DNA from 3 places in the Bacillus sp. JK106 genome. Region 1 is predicted to be linked to each of the others. Evidence: predicted binding sites of a transcription regulator. Region 1 holds the regulator's gene; each other region holds the start of a gene.
What was found. The regulator LexA, encoded in region 1, represses DNA repair genes until DNA is damaged. The targets are predictions, from matches to a motif close to CGAACATATGTTCG.
Positions count from the first base shown of each region.

Region 2: the regulator LexA is predicted to act here: its motif matches at 3,264-3,277, upstream of recA (recombinase RecA).
Region 3: the regulator LexA is predicted to act here: its motif matches at 2,231-2,244, upstream of uvrB (excinuclease ABC subunit UvrB).

Region 1 is NZ_JBSJQC010000002.1:965,641-971,812, forward strand. It holds gene ACWJJS_RS09985 (poly-gamma-glutamate hydrolase family protein) at 202-1,023, shown strand; gene ACWJJS_RS09990 (hypothetical protein) at 1,132-1,281, shown strand; gene ACWJJS_RS09995 (prohibitin family protein) at 1,268-2,098, shown strand; gene ACWJJS_RS10000 (YndM family protein) at 2,126-2,575, opposite strand; gene ACWJJS_RS10005 (hypothetical protein) at 2,717-3,145, shown strand; gene lexA (transcriptional repressor LexA) at 3,485-4,105, opposite strand; gene yneA (cell division suppressor protein YneA) at 4,262-4,573, shown strand; gene ACWJJS_RS10020 (YneB family resolvase-like protein) at 4,589-5,239, shown strand; gene ACWJJS_RS10025 (DUF896 domain-containing protein) at 5,308-5,541, shown strand; gene tkt (transketolase) at 5,708-6,172, shown strand, end outside.
Region 2 is NZ_JBSJQC010000002.1:820,064-826,235, forward strand. It holds gene ACWJJS_RS09560 (DUF3388 domain-containing protein) at 1-337, shown strand, start outside; gene ACWJJS_RS09565 (helix-turn-helix domain-containing protein) at 356-1,255, shown strand; gene pgsA (CDP-diacylglycerol--glycerol-3-phosphate 3-phosphatidyltransferase) at 1,329-1,910, shown strand; gene ACWJJS_RS09575 (competence/damage-inducible protein A) at 1,928-3,178, shown strand; gene recA (recombinase RecA) at 3,349-4,392, shown strand; gene ACWJJS_RS09585 (serine hydrolase domain-containing protein) at 4,560-5,741, shown strand; gene rny (ribonuclease Y) at 6,034-6,172, shown strand, end outside.
Region 3 is NZ_JBSJQC010000001.1:573,348-579,519, forward strand. It holds gene ACWJJS_RS02965 (PEP/pyruvate-binding domain-containing protein) at 1-1,606, opposite strand, end outside; gene ACWJJS_RS02970 (CsbA family protein) at 1,908-2,144, shown strand; gene uvrB (excinuclease ABC subunit UvrB) at 2,320-4,305, shown strand; gene uvrA (excinuclease ABC subunit UvrA) at 4,313-6,172, shown strand, end outside.

The DNA of each region.
Region 1 (6,172 bases):
CTTAAATTGGGAAATCAAACAAAACTAAGGAGAAGGGTTTCATTTTTATCATTTAAGCTTTCCGTCTCTTTGAACAGAAAGACTTTCTTAGGTTAAAGGATAGAGGTTGTTTTGATGTTTTTATTCTTCAAGATGAACGGAGGTTTTGTCCAACGTATATAATATTGTGACAAAAGTGTAAACAAAAGAAAGGATGATGTTATGGAAAAAAGGGTTAGAAGAGTAGACCGTAAAGCAGCTGGCAAAGAGGCAGAGCAGAAGAAACCGTCCAAAGTCACCCTGTTCTGCCGTTCGCTTCAAAGGCTGAAGCATTTGTATTGTAACATAAACATACAAATGCCATCAATAACCAAAAAAGGAATTTTAGTTTTAATTTTACCGTTTTTGCTTCTGCCGTTCTTTCGGGCTGATGCCGCTTCAGATATTTACGGCAGTTTCGAGGAATTAAAGCTGAATGAAGATCCTTCCGATTTTTCCATTTCAACGCGGGAGCATGACCCTTCTGTCCTCATATTAGCTATACACGGCGGAGGCATAGAGCCGGGGACCAGTGAGTTAGCCAGAGAAATTGCCGAAAACCGGAGTTTATATTTATTTGAAGGGTTAAAATCAGCCGGTAATGCGGCTCTGCATTTGACAAGTTCGCATTTCGATGAACCTAAGGCCGTGCAAATGGTGAAAGAGCACTCTAATGTCATTTCATTGCACGGTTACGGCAGTGATGATAAAAAGATAAAAATCGGCGGTACAGACAGAGAACGGGCCGAACTTTTGACCGATGTGCTGAAACGGCACGGGTATCCAGCCGTTCTTCTTGGCACAAATGATAAATATGCAGGCGTCAGTCCGAACAACCTTGCCAATCAATCTTCATCCGGATTGAGTATCCAAATCGAAATGAGCACCGGCTTCAGAACATCACTATTTGACACTTTTACGCTGAAAAGCAGAGCATCCACACAAAATAAGACCTTTTATCAATTCACAAAAACGATTTCTGATTTTATCAGTGACAATTATTAATAAGCACGCCTATTTTGTCGGCGGGGCTTTTTCTTTTGAAATTTATGAAACTTTAAGTTCTTAAGATCGTATACATAATTGACAGGATGAAAGAAAAGAGGTGGGCAAATGAAAGTGATGATCGGGTCTATCATTCTTCTTGTCATCATCGGATTCGGTTTATGGCTGATGCTTAGTCCAATCTTTAAACAAGTGGGAAGCGGAGCCAAAAAATTAAAAAAGTCATGGGAGGAAGAAGATCAGCATGAGCGAAAATAAGCGCGGAAACACAAAAAAAATTCTCGGCGGTGTGATTATAGGTGCAGCCCTTTTAATTGCGGGCGTCACAGCGTCACTATTCATTGAAAAAATACCGAACGGTTATGTCGGGGTTGTATACTCACCGAATGGCGGGGTAAAATCCGACACATTGGACCAAGGCTGGCACTTAGTCGGATTATTTAATAAAGTGACGGAATACCCGGTGCGTATGCAGACAGTGAATAATGAAAATATAAAAGTGGCAACCTCTGACGGTAAAAATATTGAAATGGATATCGCTTACAACTATGTCGTGCAGCCTGATAAAGTAGTCGATCTGTTTAACAAATTCGGGGCGGTAGATGTGGAAACGATCGAAAATACATATTTAAAAACAAGGCTGTGGGATGCGGCGCGAAAATCAATCAGCAAATACTCGGTTATTGACACATACGGGCAAAAATCTGCAGAAGCCGCTGCCGATGTTCAAAAGAGATTTGCTGATGATATGAAGAGTCTTGGATTTTTAATTGATGATCTGACGCTTGGCGTACCAAAGCCGGATAAAGCCACACAGGAAGCCATCGATGCAAGGGTGAAGTCTTCACAGGAACTTGAACGGACACAAACTGAAATTAAAATAGCCGAAGCCGAAGCGAAAAAGAAAAAAATTGAAGCGGAAGGGATCGCTGACTATAACGAAATCATTAAGAAATCAATGTCCGATGAAATGATCAAATATAAATGGATTGAAAAATGGGACGGAAAAACGCCGAAAGCGACAGGCACAGACTCACTGCTGCAGCTGCCGCTGGACGATCAGAAGCAAAAATAAAAAGAGAAGGAGGCGATTGCCTCCTTTTTATGTTTTTTCCTGAGGGTCTTTTTCCGGCACTAATTCTTCAGACGCCTCGGTTTGATAGCTCCATAGCGTGCTATCCGTCTCTGTTGTGTCCTGGTAATCTTCGGGAAGTACATATTGCTGCAAATACCGGTGAAAAAATGCCTCAAAAACAGAAATGCAAAGTGCAGAGATAACCGATGCCGCGGCAGGAGAGACATTAAACCCGCCAATGTTCATCAGGAATATCCATAATATAATGAATGAAATTCCGAAATCAGCTGCAACGGCTGTGAAATTGCTTGTTCTCGGCAGAATCATGCAATCACCCGCAAAATAAGTGATTAAACTTAAGATCACTGTAATAAACAGAACGTTTAAAAAGGTTACTTGGTACATAAGATCCAGAACAATGTACAGTAAAGCAAGTGTGAGCGCAGTTTTAGAAGCGAAAGCAATTACGTGTCTCATTTGAACCACCTTCGTTATTTCGTTTAGTCTTCATTGTAAGCAATCCGCAAATTTTTAAACTGGTATATAGTGGTTATAAAGTAAAATGTGAATAGACATCACAGGATGCACAAGTTAAAATATGTAAAAAGGGGGATGCAAATGAAAAAATATTGGATATGTATTGCTGTTTTTTTATTATGTTTTAGCGGAATACACTCAGCTAAAGCGGCTACCACTGAATTCGGATCAAAAACAAGCTTCACTTTGGAGGGAAACGCAAAAGAGTTTCATATTGAAAATCCGGGGACTGTAGCTGCCGACGATTATTTTTTAGGCTATAAGTTCACCATAATGAACAACTCTTCGTGCGGTTTAAGCATGAAACTCCAGCGGATGGCGCTGAACGGAAATTTTTATACATTAAGTTCTAAAAACTACAGCGGCAGCTGGCTAAACCTCAGTGCCCAGGATAAAAAATCAATTGATCCGTATCACAAATACAGGATTCTGGTTGAAAGTTCTTCAAACGTCTGTGGTCCCGTCTATATTAAAGGGTTTTACGGTGTAGAATATTATCATTTTGATTGAAAATAGATACTCGCTAAAGGCAGCGGGTTTTTTTATATTTATATTTAACTTATTGCACTATGTACTAAATATTCATAGATGAATTTTTGACGTACCCGCCCAAAGAAAAGATAAACAAAAGCAAATTCATCACGCACAAATATACAAAGTTGAAAAATGGACGAAAAGTTTCTTGAGGGAAACATTATTAGTTGACTTCAAAAGTGTGATGTCGGATAATAAGAATGTAAGTTTTTCCTCCTTAGCAGGTTCGTTTCTTAAGCCAGGGCGAATCTGCTTTTTTTATGCAAAAAAACCCCTTACAGAGGGGTTTTTTACGATAAATGAAGTTTAATAGAATTAATGGACGGCTCTGAATACGCCGATCACTTTCCCCAAAATGCTTACGTTTTGCAGGATAATCGGCTCCATCGTCGGATTTTCCGGCTGCAGCCGCACATAATTGTCTTCTTTATAGAAGCGCTTAACCGTCGCTTCATCATCTTCGGTCATAGCTACGACGATTTCTCCGTTATTGGCCGTGTTCTGCTGTTTGACAATGACGTAATCTTTGTCAAAAATGCCGGCGTCAATCATACTTTCTCCCATGATTTCTAACATAAAGACATGTTCGCCCGGAGGAACCATCCGGTCAGGAAGCGGGAAATACTCGTCGATATTTTCAACAGCCGTAATCGGAATACCCGCCGTCACTTTCCCGATGACCGGAACGTTTACGACCTGGCTTTTCGGAATATGGACTTCTTCTTCATCCAATACCTCAATCGCCCTCGGTTTAGTAGGGTCCCGTCTGATCAGGCCTTTTGTCTCCAGCCGCGCCAAATGGCCGTGCACGGTTGAACTGGAAGCCAGTCCTACTGCTTCTCCTATCTCTCTTACAGAAGGCGGATATCCTTTCGTTTTTACCTCTTCTTTAATAAAACGCAGGATATCAAGCTGCCTTTTTGATAGCTTCGTCATATTTCGCACCTCAAAACGTCGATTTTAAGTAGATTATAGCATGATTTTCCTGACAGTACAAACATAGGTTCGAAAAAAACGATTGACAGAAACATTTGTTCGTATATACTGAAAGATATAAAAAGCGAACAAACATTCTTATCGGAGGTTATTTACATGGCGAAAGAATCTATCATATTTGTCGGGCTGTTTACTGCGATTTTAAGTGCCGCTATTTTACTTGTCTCATGTGCGGGAAATGATCAGTCCCTCAGCCAATATGTTAAAATAAAGGTTCAGGACGGCGATACACTCTGGTCACTTGCGGATCATGTAGCAGAAAAGAAACACATTAATAAAGAAGATTTCATTGAGTGGGTGACGGAGAATAATCATCTCCAAACTGCTGATATAAAGCCCGGAGACGAACTTATTCTTCCGGTTAAGAAGAAGCATCCGGCCGTATATCAGCTGGCCATTGTCAATTAGAGAGGAAAGAGAGAAATGAAGGCGCTCATTTATGCCCGCGTAAGCACAAACAAAGAACAGCAGCAAACGTCATTAAAAAGACAGGAAGAAGAGCTCAGTGAGATCGCTGCTGCAAACGGCATGGAAGTCGTGAAAGTCATTTCTGAGAAAGCCAGCGGTTATGAAATGGACCGCGACGGAGTATTTGAAATGCTTGATGAAATTAAAAAATCACATATTGACGCGATATTGGTGCAGGACGAAACGAGATTGGGAAGAGGAAACGCCAAGATTGCGCTTTTGCATTGTATTTACAGGGAGAACGTAAAGATATATACGACGGCTCATAAAGGTGAACTGGAGCTTTCCGAAGCTGATTCGATGGTACTTGAAATCGTCAGTATTGTTGAGGAATATCAAAGGAAAATTCACAATATGAAAATCCGGCGGGGAATGAAAAGAGCCGTGAAAAACGGCTACAAACCTGAACGGAATCTGAAAAACAGACATGAAAACAGCGGAAAAGAAAAAAAAGAGGTTCCGGTTTCGGAAATTATCAGGCTGAGAGCCAACAAGCTTACCTTTGCAGAAATCGCAGCGACCCTAAGAGGATTCGGCTATGACGTGTCCAAAGCCACGGTTCACCGGCGGTTTCAGGAATATAACGCAGACACAGAAGGCAGCTGACGCGCATCAGTTGTAAAAAAGACTGCGTTTTAGTAGTATATAATCAACACGCACCAAAGGAGCTTATTATGATTTCTAAAGAAAAAATCGCAAGAATTAACGAATTGGCTCAAAAAGCTAAATCAAACACGATAACGGATGAGGAAAAAGCTGAACAGCAAAAGCTTCGCCAGGAGTATTTGAAAGGATTCCGCTCCTCAATGAAAAATACGTTAAAGAGCGTAAAAGTGATTGATCCGGAAGGCAACGATGTCACCCCTGAAAAATTAAAAAGAGAACAACAGAAAAATAATCTTCACTAAACAGAAAGAATACGGCAATACGTATTCTTTTTTCGTATATACTAATATCAGGATGTGCTTTACGACAATTTTCAACAAGTTTATCTCAAATTTAAGCTGAAAGAGTTGAGAAAAAGTCAGCATCGCTTTATGATGAAAAGGTACAACAATAAGGAAGGGGATTATAATGGATACAATTGAAAAGAAATCAGTTGCCACCATTCGTACACTATCTATAGACGCAATTGAAAAAGCGAATTCCGGACATCCGGGCATGCCGATGGGAGCCGCTCCGATGGCATACACGCTGTGGACGAAATTTATGAATGTAAATCCGCAGAATCCGGGCTGGTTTAACCGCGACCGCTTTGTTTTATCAGCAGGCCACGGTTCAATGCTTTTATACAGCATGCTGCATTTAAGCGGATATGACCTCAGCATTGAAGACTTGAAACAGTTCCGTCAATGGGGAAGCAAAACACCGGGACATCCGGAGTTCGGGCATACAGCCGGAGTAGACGCAACGACCGGGCCGCTTGGACAGGGGATTGCAATGGCAGTGGGAATGGCAATTGCAGAACGCCATCTGGCTGAGACATATAACCGTGATTCATTCAATGTAGTTGATCATTATACATACAGTATTTGCGGA
Region 2 (6,172 bases), 150 kb from region 1:
ATGGCTTTTCGTATCATCAACGCTGCTAAAACAAACGATCCGGAGCCAGCTGGTTGCCGATGAATACAGCACGGAAAACGTGTTTATCCTCGACGGCATCGTTTCGACAAGACGGGGATCTGAGCGCCATCTTCAGCTCGTCAGTGAAATTATGCGGCTTCCGGCGACAAAGGTCGTGGAGCACCCCGATATTTTTGTTCAAAATTCGGAGTATACGCTCGATGATTTCGATTATATTATCGAACTCAGAAATGATCCTGACGAAGTCATTACATATGAACATGCAGAAGAACCGCAAATGTTTGATCAGACCGGTTTTTCAAGCTTTGATTTTTAATATTGGAAGGTGTTTGTTGTGACAGAATTAGCAATCCGGCTTAAAGAAGCCAGAGAGGAAAAAGGGATGTCATTGGATGAACTCCAGGCGGCGACGAAAATTCAGAAAAGATACTTAACCGCTCTGGAAGAAGGCAATTATGACGTCATTCCCGGCAATTTTTATGTGCGGGCGTTTATCAAGCAATACGCTGAAGCTGTCGGGCTTGATTCAGATCAGTTATTTGAAGAATATAAAAAAGACATCCCTAACACGTACCATGACGATGTGTCGGAAAAAATCTCCGGTCTCGCCATGCAAAGGGAGCTTCCTAAGTCCGCTTCAAAGGCGGCGGAATGGCTTCCGACCGTCCTTGTCGTCATCGGTGTCATTATCGTCATCGCGATCATTTATGCGATTATTCAGTTCGGAATGAGCAAATCCGGGCAGACAGACGGAGATAAGGCCGTCACCCAAAGTGAGAGCAAGTATGAGATTCCTAAGGATTCTGCGCTGAAAAACGACGGCAATACAAACGACGAAGCGCAATCTGACAGCAAAAAAGACAAAAAGGATACAAAAGCGTCAGAGCAGAAAAAGAAAGAAAAAAGCAGTGATAAGACGGAGATCAAAGCGGCCGGAACGGAAGGCTCGGCTTCTTCATACAACGTCTCCGGGGCAGATAAGTATAAGCTTGAACTGATTGCTTCTGACAGCGCATGGATCCGCGTCCGTGATGACAGCGGCGGTTCTTTAAAAGAAGGAACGCTGCAAAAAGGCGAAACCTTTAAAAAAGACGTCACGGATCAAAAGCAGATTGAAATCCGCACGGGCTATGCCCCTAACCTGAAAATTAAAATCAACGGAGAGGTTCTGTCCTATGAACTCAATCCGCATGATGTGATGGCGCAGACCATCACAATCAAGATGAAAAAATAAAAGGGGAAAAGTCATCTGAACGATTAAGATGACTTTTTCTTCACGTCCGAGTACATATTATTGGAGGGGCTTTATGTTTAACTTACCGAATAAAATCACACTGGCAAGAATCGCTTTAATTCCTGTATTTATGATTATCATGCTTGTTCCTTTTCATTGGGGCAGCGTTCATATAGGGGATGAATCGATTCCGGTCGCGCATCTTACGGGAGCTGTTTTATTCATTATCGCATCAACGACTGACTGGGTGGATGGCTACTACGCCAGAAAACTGAACCTCGTGACAAACTTCGGGAAATTTTTAGATCCGCTGGCTGACAAACTGCTGGTGTCCGCGGCATTAATTACGCTTGTGCAATTTGACCTTGCGCCGGCGTGGATGGTCATCATCATCATCAGCCGCGAATTTGCCGTAACGGGATTAAGACTTGTGCTGGCGGGAACGGGGGAAGTTGTAGCCGCCAATATGCTGGGGAAAATTAAAACATGGGCCCAGATCATCGCTGTTGCCGCGCTTTTGCTGCATAATCTTCCGTTTGAGCTCGTTTCTTTCCCGTTCGGCGATATCGCTTTATGGGTGGCCGTGCTCTTCACAGTCATTTCCGGCTGGGATTATTTTGCGAAGAACTGGGATGCGTTAAAAACATCTAACTAAGGAAGAAGGACTTAAAGATGGAAATAGCAAAAAAAGCAGAAATCATTGCGGTCGGCTCGGAGCTTCTGCTCGGCCAGATCGCCAATACGAACGCGCAGTTTATCAGTAAAGAGCTGGCGGAAATCGGTGTAAACGTGTTTTACCATACCGCTGTCGGTGACAATCCGGAGCGGCTTAAGCAAGTCATCCGCATTGCCGAAGAGCGCTCAGACCTGATTATTTTTTCAGGCGGCCTCGGGCCGACCAAAGACGATTTAACGAAAGAAACCATTGCAAACACACTGGGGCGCCCGCTCGTTCTGAATGACGAAGCATTCCGGTCGATCGAAGAATATTTCGTGAAAACAAAACGGACCATGTCGCCGAATAACCGCAAACAGGCGCTCGTCATTGAGGGCTCGGACGTTTTGGCGAATCATTTCGGCATGGCGCCGGGAATGCTTGCAGAGCACGGCTCAAGGCTTTATATGCTGCTTCCCGGACCGCCGAGCGAGCTGCGTCCGATGTTTGAAAATGAAGCGAAACCGCTGCTTCTTAAAAAGCTTGGTTCTAATGAGAAAATCGTTTCAACCGTGCTGCGGTTTTTCGGAATCGGTGAATCCCAGCTTGAAGCTGATTTAGAAGATATCATTGACGCGCAGACGAATCCGACGATTGCGCCGCTTGCTGCTGACGGCGAGGTCACGCTGCGTTTAACGGCGAAACATGCTGACGAAAAAGAAACAGAACGGCTTTTAAAAGAAACGGAAGCCGCCATTTTAGAACGTGTCGGTGAATTTTTCTACGGATATGATGATACGTCCCTGGTGAAGGAGCTTTCAAAAGCATGCAGACAAAACAAAATCACGATTTCTTCTGCCGAAAGCTTTACAGGCGGCCTGTTTTCAGAGTGGGTGACTGATTTAAGCGGTGCGTCTCAACTATTTGCAGGGGGCGTTGTCTGCTATTCCGACAGCGTGAAACAGCATGTGCTCGGCGTGAAAGCTGAGACGCTCGCAGAAAGCGGAGCGGTCAGCAAAGAGTGTGCGAAAGAGCTTGCAGCCGGTGTGAGAAAGCTGACCGGAAGCGATATCGGCATCTGCTTTACCGGGGTTGCGGGTCCCGACCCGCAGGAAGGGCATGCGCCGGGCCGCGTCTTTATCGGCATTTCAGCGGAAGGAAAAGAAGAGGTGCACGAATTTCACTTTTCCGGCTCAAGAACCGGAATCAGAAAGCGCGCCGCTAAATACGGCTGCCATCTCATTTTAAAAATGCTGGATCAAAAATAAAGTTTTAAAGAGCCGTTTTCTCTGATTTTTAAGTTTTATAAGGGAAATTATGCTCTTTTGCAGAAAAGCGAACGCGGAAAAAATCCGAATATGCGTTCGCTTTTTTCTTGGCAAATGCCAGTAAACAAGGTATAGTATATGTAGTGGCAAGATAAAGGAGGAAAAAATAAATGAGTGATCGTCAGGCAGCCTTAGATATGGCTCTTAAGCAAATAGAAAAACAATTCGGCAAAGGTTCCATCATGAAGCTCGGAGAAAAAACGGATACAAGAATTTCAACGGTGCCAAGCGGCTCCCTTGCACTTGATACCGCTCTCGGAATAGGCGGATACCCGCGCGGACGGATTATTGAAGTATACGGACCTGAAAGTTCAGGTAAAACGACTGTAGCGCTTCACGCAATCGCTGAGGTTCAGGAAAAAGGCGGACAGGCCGCATTTATTGATGCTGAGCATGCTCTTGATCCTGTTTACGCGCAAAAGCTCGGTGTCAATATCGAAGAGCTTCTGCTTTCTCAGCCGGATACGGGAGAGCAGGCGCTTGAGATTGCTGAAGCGCTGGTGCGAAGCGGAGCTGTTGATATCGTAGTCGTTGACTCTGTTGCGGCGCTTGTTCCAAAAGCTGAAATTGAAGGTGACATGGGTGATTCACACGTCGGTTTACAGGCGCGTCTTATGTCTCAGGCGCTCCGTAAGCTTTCCGGCGCTATCAATAAATCTAAAACAATCGCAATCTTTATTAACCAGATTCGTGAAAAAGTCGGCGTTATGTTCGGAAATCCGGAGACGACACCGGGCGGCCGCGCGCTGAAATTCTATTCTTCCGTGCGTCTTGAAGTGCGCCGTGCCGAGCAATTAAAGCAGGGTAACGACGTCATGGGGAATAAAACGAGAATTAAAGTCGTAAAAAACAAAGTCGCTCCTCCGTTCCGTACGGCTGAAGTGGACATTATGTACGGTGAAGGAATCTCCAAAGAAGGGGAAATCATCGACCTTGGAACTGAACTGGATATCGTGCAAAAAAGCGGTTCGTGGTATTCTTATGAAGAAGAACGCCTCGGTCAGGGCCGTGAAAACGCCAAGCAGTTCTTAAAAGAAAATAAAGACATCATGCTGATGATTCAGGAACAAATCCGTGAACATTACGGTTTAGACAATAACGGTGTAACGGACAAAGCGGAAGAAGTTCAGGCAGAGATGGAATTAGAAGAATAAAAACACGATCAAAAGAGCGGAGTAAGCAATTTCCGCTCTTTTTTTTGTGTGTTTCAAAAAACACTGGCTGTTTCGGAAAATTTTATCTGGAATGTTACAACTTTTTTCACCCTTCACTCGTCTAACATCATGGCGAAAGTTGAAATTATATCTGAGGAGGAAAAAAGATGACGAGCCCCCGCCGCACAAGAATAAATAAAAAAAGAAAGAAGAAGCTGATGAAAACGGGAGGGCTGTTTCTTTTTCTGCTGCTTGTCACTGTTTTTATTATGATCTGGACCGTCACAGCGCATCATCGGGAGAAAGAATCCGTTAAAAACGCTCCCGCCGCTCAATCTGATACTTCAAAAGACCAGACTCAACAGAAAAAAGAAAAGACGCAAAAAGAGAAAACACCTAAATCAATCGATCACAATAAACAGATCAGCAATTACTTGCAACAGATCGGGTTCAGCGGCACAGCAATGATCGTAAAAGATGGAAAAGTTGTGCTGAAAAAAGGCTTTGGCTATGCGGACCGAAAACAAAAAATTAAAAACAATCCGGAGACATCATATTATATCGGTTCTTCACAAAAAGCGTTAATCGCGACGGCTGTCCTGCAGCTTGAAGAAAAAGGGCTGCTGCAGACGAGTGACCCCGTCAGTACATACTTGCCGAATTTTCCTAACGGCACGCGCATTACATTGAAAAACCTGCTCAATCATACGTCCGGCATAAACGGGCATATTGAGGGTCGGGGACCGATTTCTCCAATTGATTTAATCAAGGATATAGAATACCGCGGAATTAAACGGCAGCCCGGGGTTTGGGATTACAGGGATTCCAACTATTCAGTGCTTGCTTATATCGTATCTCAGGTCAGCGGGGAGTCTTATGAACAATATATAAAAGAACACGTGTTCAAACCGGCCGGAATGAAGCATGCCGGATTTTACAAAACATTTGCTGAAGCCAAATATCCTGCCGTCGGCTACAAAGTCGATGAGAGCGGCAGTCTTGTAACGCCGCACCTTTTGGATTTATCGCAGCTGTACGGGGCGGGCGATATGTATATGAGCGCTGAAGATCTCTATAAATTTGATAAAGCGATCGTAAACGGCACGCTCCTTTCAAAAGAAAGCTTCACAAAAATGTTTACAGCAGGAAGCAGTGCCGCTTACGGGATGGGGTTTTACATTGATCCGGGAAGCTATTCCAATCACGGTGTTATGCCCGGTTACAACATTTTGAACAGCTTCAGCCATTCGGCAAGCAAATATGTCATATTACTGTCAAACATTCAGAATAACGCCAAATTAGGACAGGTAAACAATAGAATTTACCAATTGCTTAACCAGGCGGACTGACAGAGCCGTCATTCACGAAAAGCGGAGGAAGGTATGGTATGATATATACATGGGCGACGATCCGAGCTGAAGGCGAATCGTTAAGCTGGCAAGCTTGACAAGTATTTCCGACACAATTACAATGAAGTTGTAACATTTGTTTTTTTAACATGATTGTTAAACCATTTAAACTTGACAAGGGCATGAGAGACTCATTCCCTGTGAAGGTTCTGTATGTTGAGAAAATCAGACAATGTACATGCCGGCACTTATTTAAGCAAAAACCAAGTTCATAGCAAGAGGAGGTGAAAGTATGACCCCAATGACGGTTCTCATCTCCATTTTGCTGACTCTGCTCGGTTTAGTTGTTGGCTACTATGTTCGTAAAACCATTGCCGAAGCAAAGATTGCGGGCGCACGCGGTGCTGCCGAGCAAATCCTTGAAGATGCAA
Region 3 (6,172 bases), on a different contig from region 1:
CCTGCAAAAATTCGCCGACTTGTTCGAGAAAGCGTTTTCCCTCATTTGATTGCAGAAGCGTCTGATGCAGCTCATCGGCATGAGAAACCGTAAAGACGCGCCGCAGTTCAGGGCTGTCTTTTACTTGTCCGGAAAGCAGCCAGAGCTGTCTGTCGGTCTCCAATGACTTATTCATGACGCCGGCCAGCATTTCATACAGAAGGGAGGTGTTTTCTTTCTCAACCTGTCCGTACATAGATTCCAGTATCATGTTTAACGCAACCTGCGGTAAGACAATATTGAAATGTTCTTCGTATCCTTTTAAATAGAAGTCTTGCAGGTTTCGGAACGCATCAAGGGCAGTCTCCGGCGTATGGTCTGTATGCGCCAGTTCGTCCAGCTTTTGATAAAAAGGCAGAAAGGTTTCCTGAATAATATCATACATGCGGTCAGCCAAGACGGGGAAAAGCGCTTCTAACTGTTCTGCGGGCAGCTTGTCGTCCGTCTTATGCTGTCTGGAAAAAACATGGCCCTGATGAAGTTTGACACGCTCAATCTCGATGCCCATCACAGGGAAGGCCTTCGTGCTCTCTTTGAGGCCGTATTCCAAAGCCGGCACAATGAGTGAAGCGAATAACGGGCTGACGGGACCTTCTATATTGGCCTCCATATTGAGCCAAAAATCTTTCTGATCCCGGGGCGTCATGATAAATTCCCGTTCTTCGTCTGCCGCTTTCTGATCCTGCGCGATCGTTGTAATCGGTCTGGCCTGAAGCAGATACAGCTTATTTTCGGCAAATCCGAATTCGAGATCCACGGGATAACCGTACAGTTCTTCCGTCTTTATCGTCAGCATGGCAAGCTCTTTGACGCTCTCGTCATCAAGGCAGAAGCGGCTTCTCATGTCAGCGGACGTCTCTTTTTCCGTCACGCCTTCGTCTTTAGAGACGATATACATTTCTTTTAAGCCGATTTCTTTTTCAATCTGAAATGTGTCTTTATTGACGATAAATGTGTCGGGCGTCACGCTGCCGGAGACGATTGCTTCTCCGAGGCCGTAGCTCGCGCTGATCATCAGTTCTCCGTCATCGTGTGTGACGGGGTTGCGGCTGAAAATGACCCCTGAAACCTCGGAATTGATCAGACCTTGCACGACAACGCCCATTAACGGTTCTGCGGTGTCATTGTTCATTTTCTCTTTATAACCGCTGACCCGCGCCGAGAAGAAGGAAGCCCAGCACTCTTTCACTTTTCCGAGAAACTCTTCTTCTGTTTTGATATTTAAATAGGTTTCGTACTGGCCCGCGAAAGAAGCGCCTTCAAGATCTTCGGACGCGGAGGAGGAACGTACGGCGACAGAGGCGTATGATTCTCTCAATTCATAAAACGACGCGGTCAGTTCCTCCCGAAGCTCTTTTGAAAACGTGCCGTTCATAATGGCGCGCTCCATCTGTTCCTGATCTGCTTGAAGCCCGTTGTCTTCCATAAAACGTGTCAGGGCATTCGTCTGAATGATAAAACCGCCGGGAACGGGCAGCCCGTTTTTCGTCAGTTTAATCAGGTTCATTCCTTTTGCTCCTGCAGAGCGGCTCGATTCTTCCGCTTTTTGAAATCGCACTGAATACATGCGGTATGACCCCCTTTTTTTCTTCATCCAAGAAAATGATAGTAAACACTATCATTACATTGTAAAGAGGGAGGAAGAAACTGTCAAAGATACAAAGACCTAAACCTTCTCATCCTTTCGGCTGAAGAAAGGTAGTTCGATTCATCTGGTTAATGGTTCAATGGATTTATATTCACATTTTTTTTGACAGATGATTGAAGACTGCCGAAAAAGGGTATTGTGATAGCAGGGGGAACGATTGTCCGATTCTTCATTTTTTACTATAATCAGATGAGATGAAGAATTCCCGAGGAGGGTTTTTGTGATTACAAAAGCCGTTTTTGCATTATGTTTCCCTTTTATGCTGGTTGTCCTTTTTACGCGCGTCACGTTTAACCACTATGTGGCGATCGCTCTCACAGCCGCACTGCTTTTCGCATCCTATTTAAAGGGTTACACCGAAACGTATTTTATCGTTGGATTGGATGTCGTATCGCTGGTGGCCGGAGGGCTGTACATGGCCAAAAAAGAAGCAGACAAAAAGAAAGACAATGCCTGACATGGTGAATATGAAATAGAATGCCTGCTTTTACGCCATAAAAGCAGGTTTTTTATACAAAAATTAACTTGGTAAAAATAAACCATCGAACTTTAGTTCGTATTTTTAGTGATTTTGCCCGTCATTGTGTTACTATATCAATAGGAAGATTTCGTAAAGAAACGGAGGCTTTTTTGTGAAAGATCGTTTTGAGTTAGTCTCGAAATATCAGCCCCAGGGAGATCAGCCGCAAGCGATTGAGAAGCTTGTCAAAGGCATACAGGAAGGCAGAAAACACCAGACTCTCCTGGGTGCGACAGGGACGGGCAAAACCTTTACCGTGTCCAATCTGATTAAAGAAGTGAATAAACCGACACTGGTCATTGCCCATAACAAAACCCTTGCCGGACAGCTGTACAGCGAGTTCAAGGAATTTTTTCCGAACAACGCTGTCGAGTATTTTGTCAGCTACTATGATTATTATCAGCCGGAGGCGTATGTGCCTCAAACGGATACATTTATAGAGAAAGACGCTAGTATTAATGATGAAATTGATAAATTGAGGCACTCCGCGACATCCTCTCTGTTTGAACGGAGAGATGTCATTATTATCGCGAGTGTGTCATGCATATACGGTCTCGGTTCGCCTGAAGAATACCGGGAAATGGTCGTGTCGCTCAGACCGGAAATGGAGATTGAGCGGAACGAGCTTCTGAGAAAGCTTGTGGATATCCAGTATGCCCGCAATGATATCGACTTTCAGCGCGGGACGTTCCGCGTGCGCGGAGACGTTGTGGAAATCTTCCCGGCTTCCCGTGACGAACATTGTATCAGAGTGGAATTTTTCGGAGACGAAATTGAGCGGATCAGGGAGGTCGACGCTTTGACCGGAGAAATTCTCGGCGACCGTGACCATGTCGCGATTTTCCCGGCTTCCCACTTCGTCACCCGGGCGGAAAAGATGGAAAAAGCGATTCTGAATATTGAACAGGAGCTTGAGGAGCGCTTGAAAGTGATGCACGAAAACGGCAAGCTCCTTGAAGCGCAGCGGCTTGAGCAGCGGACGAGGTATGATCTTGAAATGATGCGGGAAATGGGTTTTTGCTCAGGGATCGAGAACTATTCAAGACATTTGACGCTCCGTCCTCCTGGTTCTACGCCGTATACGCTGCTTGATTATTTTCCGGACGATTTTATGATCGTCGTTGATGAATCACATGTGACGATTCCGCAGGTGCGCGGCATGTTCAACGGTGACCAGGCGAGAAAACAGGTGCTTGTCGATCACGGGTTCCGCCTGCCGTCAGCGCTTGACAACCGTCCGCTCCGATTCGAGGAATTTGAAAAGCATATGCACAATATCGTGTACGTGTCGGCGACTCCGGGACCGTATGAAATTGAGCATACGCCGGAAATGATCGAGCAGATCATCAGACCGACGGGACTCCTCGATCCTCTCATTGACGTCCGTCCGATCGAAGGACAGATTGATGATCTGATCGGCGAGATTCAGGCGAGGATTGAACGGAATGAACGCGTTCTCGTGACGACTTTAACGAAAAAAATGTCAGAGGATCTGACCGATTACCTCAAGGAAATCGGCATCAAGGTCAATTATCTGCATTCCGAGATTAAGACGCTTGAACGGATTGAAATCATCCGTGACCTCCGCCTCGGAAAACATGATGTGTTAATCGGCATCAACCTGCTGAGGGAAGGGCTTGATATTCCGGAAGTGTCACTTGTCGCCATTCTCGATGCGGATAAAGAAGGCTTCCTCCGTTCTGAACGTTCGCTGATTCAGACGATCGGACGGGCGGCCAGAAACGCGGAAGGCCGCGTCATCATGTATGCCGATAAAATCACGAATTCGATGGAAATCGCGATTAATGAAACGAAGCGCCGCCGGGAACAGCAGGAGCGCTTTAACGAAATTCACGGCATTACGCCGCAAACGATCAATAAGGAAATCCGCGATGTGATCCGCGCGACGCAGGCCGCTGAGGATAAAGAAGAATATAAAACAAAAGCCGCGCCTAAACTGGCGAAGATGACGAAGAAAGAACGCCAGAAAGTCGTTGAGCAAATGGAGCACGAAATGAAAGAGGCGGCCAGAGCGCTTGATTTCGAGCGGGCGGCAGAGCTTCGTGATTTACTGTTAGAGCTTAAAGCGGAAGGATGATGAACACATGGCAATTGACCGGATCGAGGTGAAAGGCGCAAGGGCGCACAATTTAAAAAACATTGATGTAACGATTCCCCGGGATCAGCTCGTCGTCGTGACGGGGCTGTCCGGATCGGGAAAATCATCCCTTGCCTTTGACACCATTTACGCGGAAGGACAGAGGCGGTATGTTGAATCGCTTTCTGCCTATGCGCGCCAATTTTTAGGGCAGATGGATAAGCCGGACGTTGATGCGATCGAAGGGCTTTCTCCGGCGATCAGCATTGATCAGAAGACGACAAGCCGCAATCCGCGGTCAACCGTCGGAACGGTAACGGAGATTTATGATTATCTCCGGCTGCTGTACGCGAGGGTCGGGAAGCCGCATTGCCCGGAGCATGGCATTGAAATTACGTCGCAAACGATCGAACAGATGGTTGACCGGATTCTTGAATATCCGGAGCGGACGAAGCTTCAAGTGCTTGCGCCGATCATCTCAGGCAGAAAAGGCGCCCATGTCAAAGTGCTTGACCAAATCAGAAAGCAAGGTTACGTAAGGGTGCGGATTGACGGAGAAATGGCCGAGCTTTCCGACGATATTGAACTTGAAAAAAACAAAAAGCATTCCATTGAAGTAGTCATTGACCGGATTGTCGTCAAGGAAGGGGTTGCCGCCAGGCTTTCCGACTCACTGGAAAGCGCGCTCCGCTTAGGGGAAGGCCGTGTCATGATAGATGTCATCGGTCAGGAAGAGCTGATGTTCAGCGAGCATCACGCCTGTCCGCTGTGCGGTTTTTCTATCGGGGAGCTTGAACCCCGGCTGTTTTCGTTTAACAGCCCGTTCGGCGCCTGCCCGACTTGCGACGGTCTCGGCTTGAAGCTGGAAGTGGACCCTGAGCTCGTCATTCCCAATCCTGAACTGTCGTTAAAGGAACACGCCATCGCGCCGTGGACGCCGATCAGTTCACAATATTATCCGCAGCTGCTTCAGGCGGTCTGCCGCCATTACGGCATTGATATGGAGACTCCGGTCAAAGACCTGCCGAAGCATCAGCTTGATAAAGTGCTGTACGGCAGCGGCAATGAACGGATCTACTTTAAATACGAGAATGATTTCGGACAAGTGCGCGAAAATGAAATTGAATTTGAAGGTGTGCTGCGCAATATTGAGAGACGGTATAAAGAGACAAGCTCCGATTATATCCGTGAACAGATGGAGCAGTACATGTCACAGAAGCCGTGCCCGACGTGCAAAGGCTACCGGCTGAAGAAAGAAGCGCTTGCCGTTTTGGTCAACGGGCGCCACATCGGCACCATTACCGAGCTTTCCGTCGGCGATGCGCTGGAATTTTTCAAAAACATGACGCTGTCTGAGAAAGATATGCAGATTGCCGATTTAATCTTAAGAGAGATTGTGGAGCGGCTCAGCTTTTTAGATAAAGTCGGTCTTGATTACCTGACGCTGAGCAGGGCGGCGGGAACGCTGTCAGGCGGAGAAGCCCAGCGTATCAGGCTTGCGACGCAGATCGGCTCCCGTTTGTCAGGCGTCCTGTACATTCTTGATGAGCCGTCCATCGGCCTTCACCAGCGTGACAATGACCGTCTGATCAGCGCGCTGAAAAACATGAGGGATCTCGGCAACACACTGATTGTCGTGGAGCATGATGAAGATACGATGATGGCTGCCGATTATTTGATAGATATCGGTCCGGGCGCCGGAATTCACGGCGGCCGCGTCATATCGGCGGGGACGCCTGAAGAAGTGATGAATGATGCAGATTCTCTGACCGGACGTTATTTGTCAGGGGCTCAATTCATCCCGATGCCTCCGGAGAGAAGAAAGCCTGACGGCCGGTTCATTGAAATCAAAGGCGCATCAGAAAAC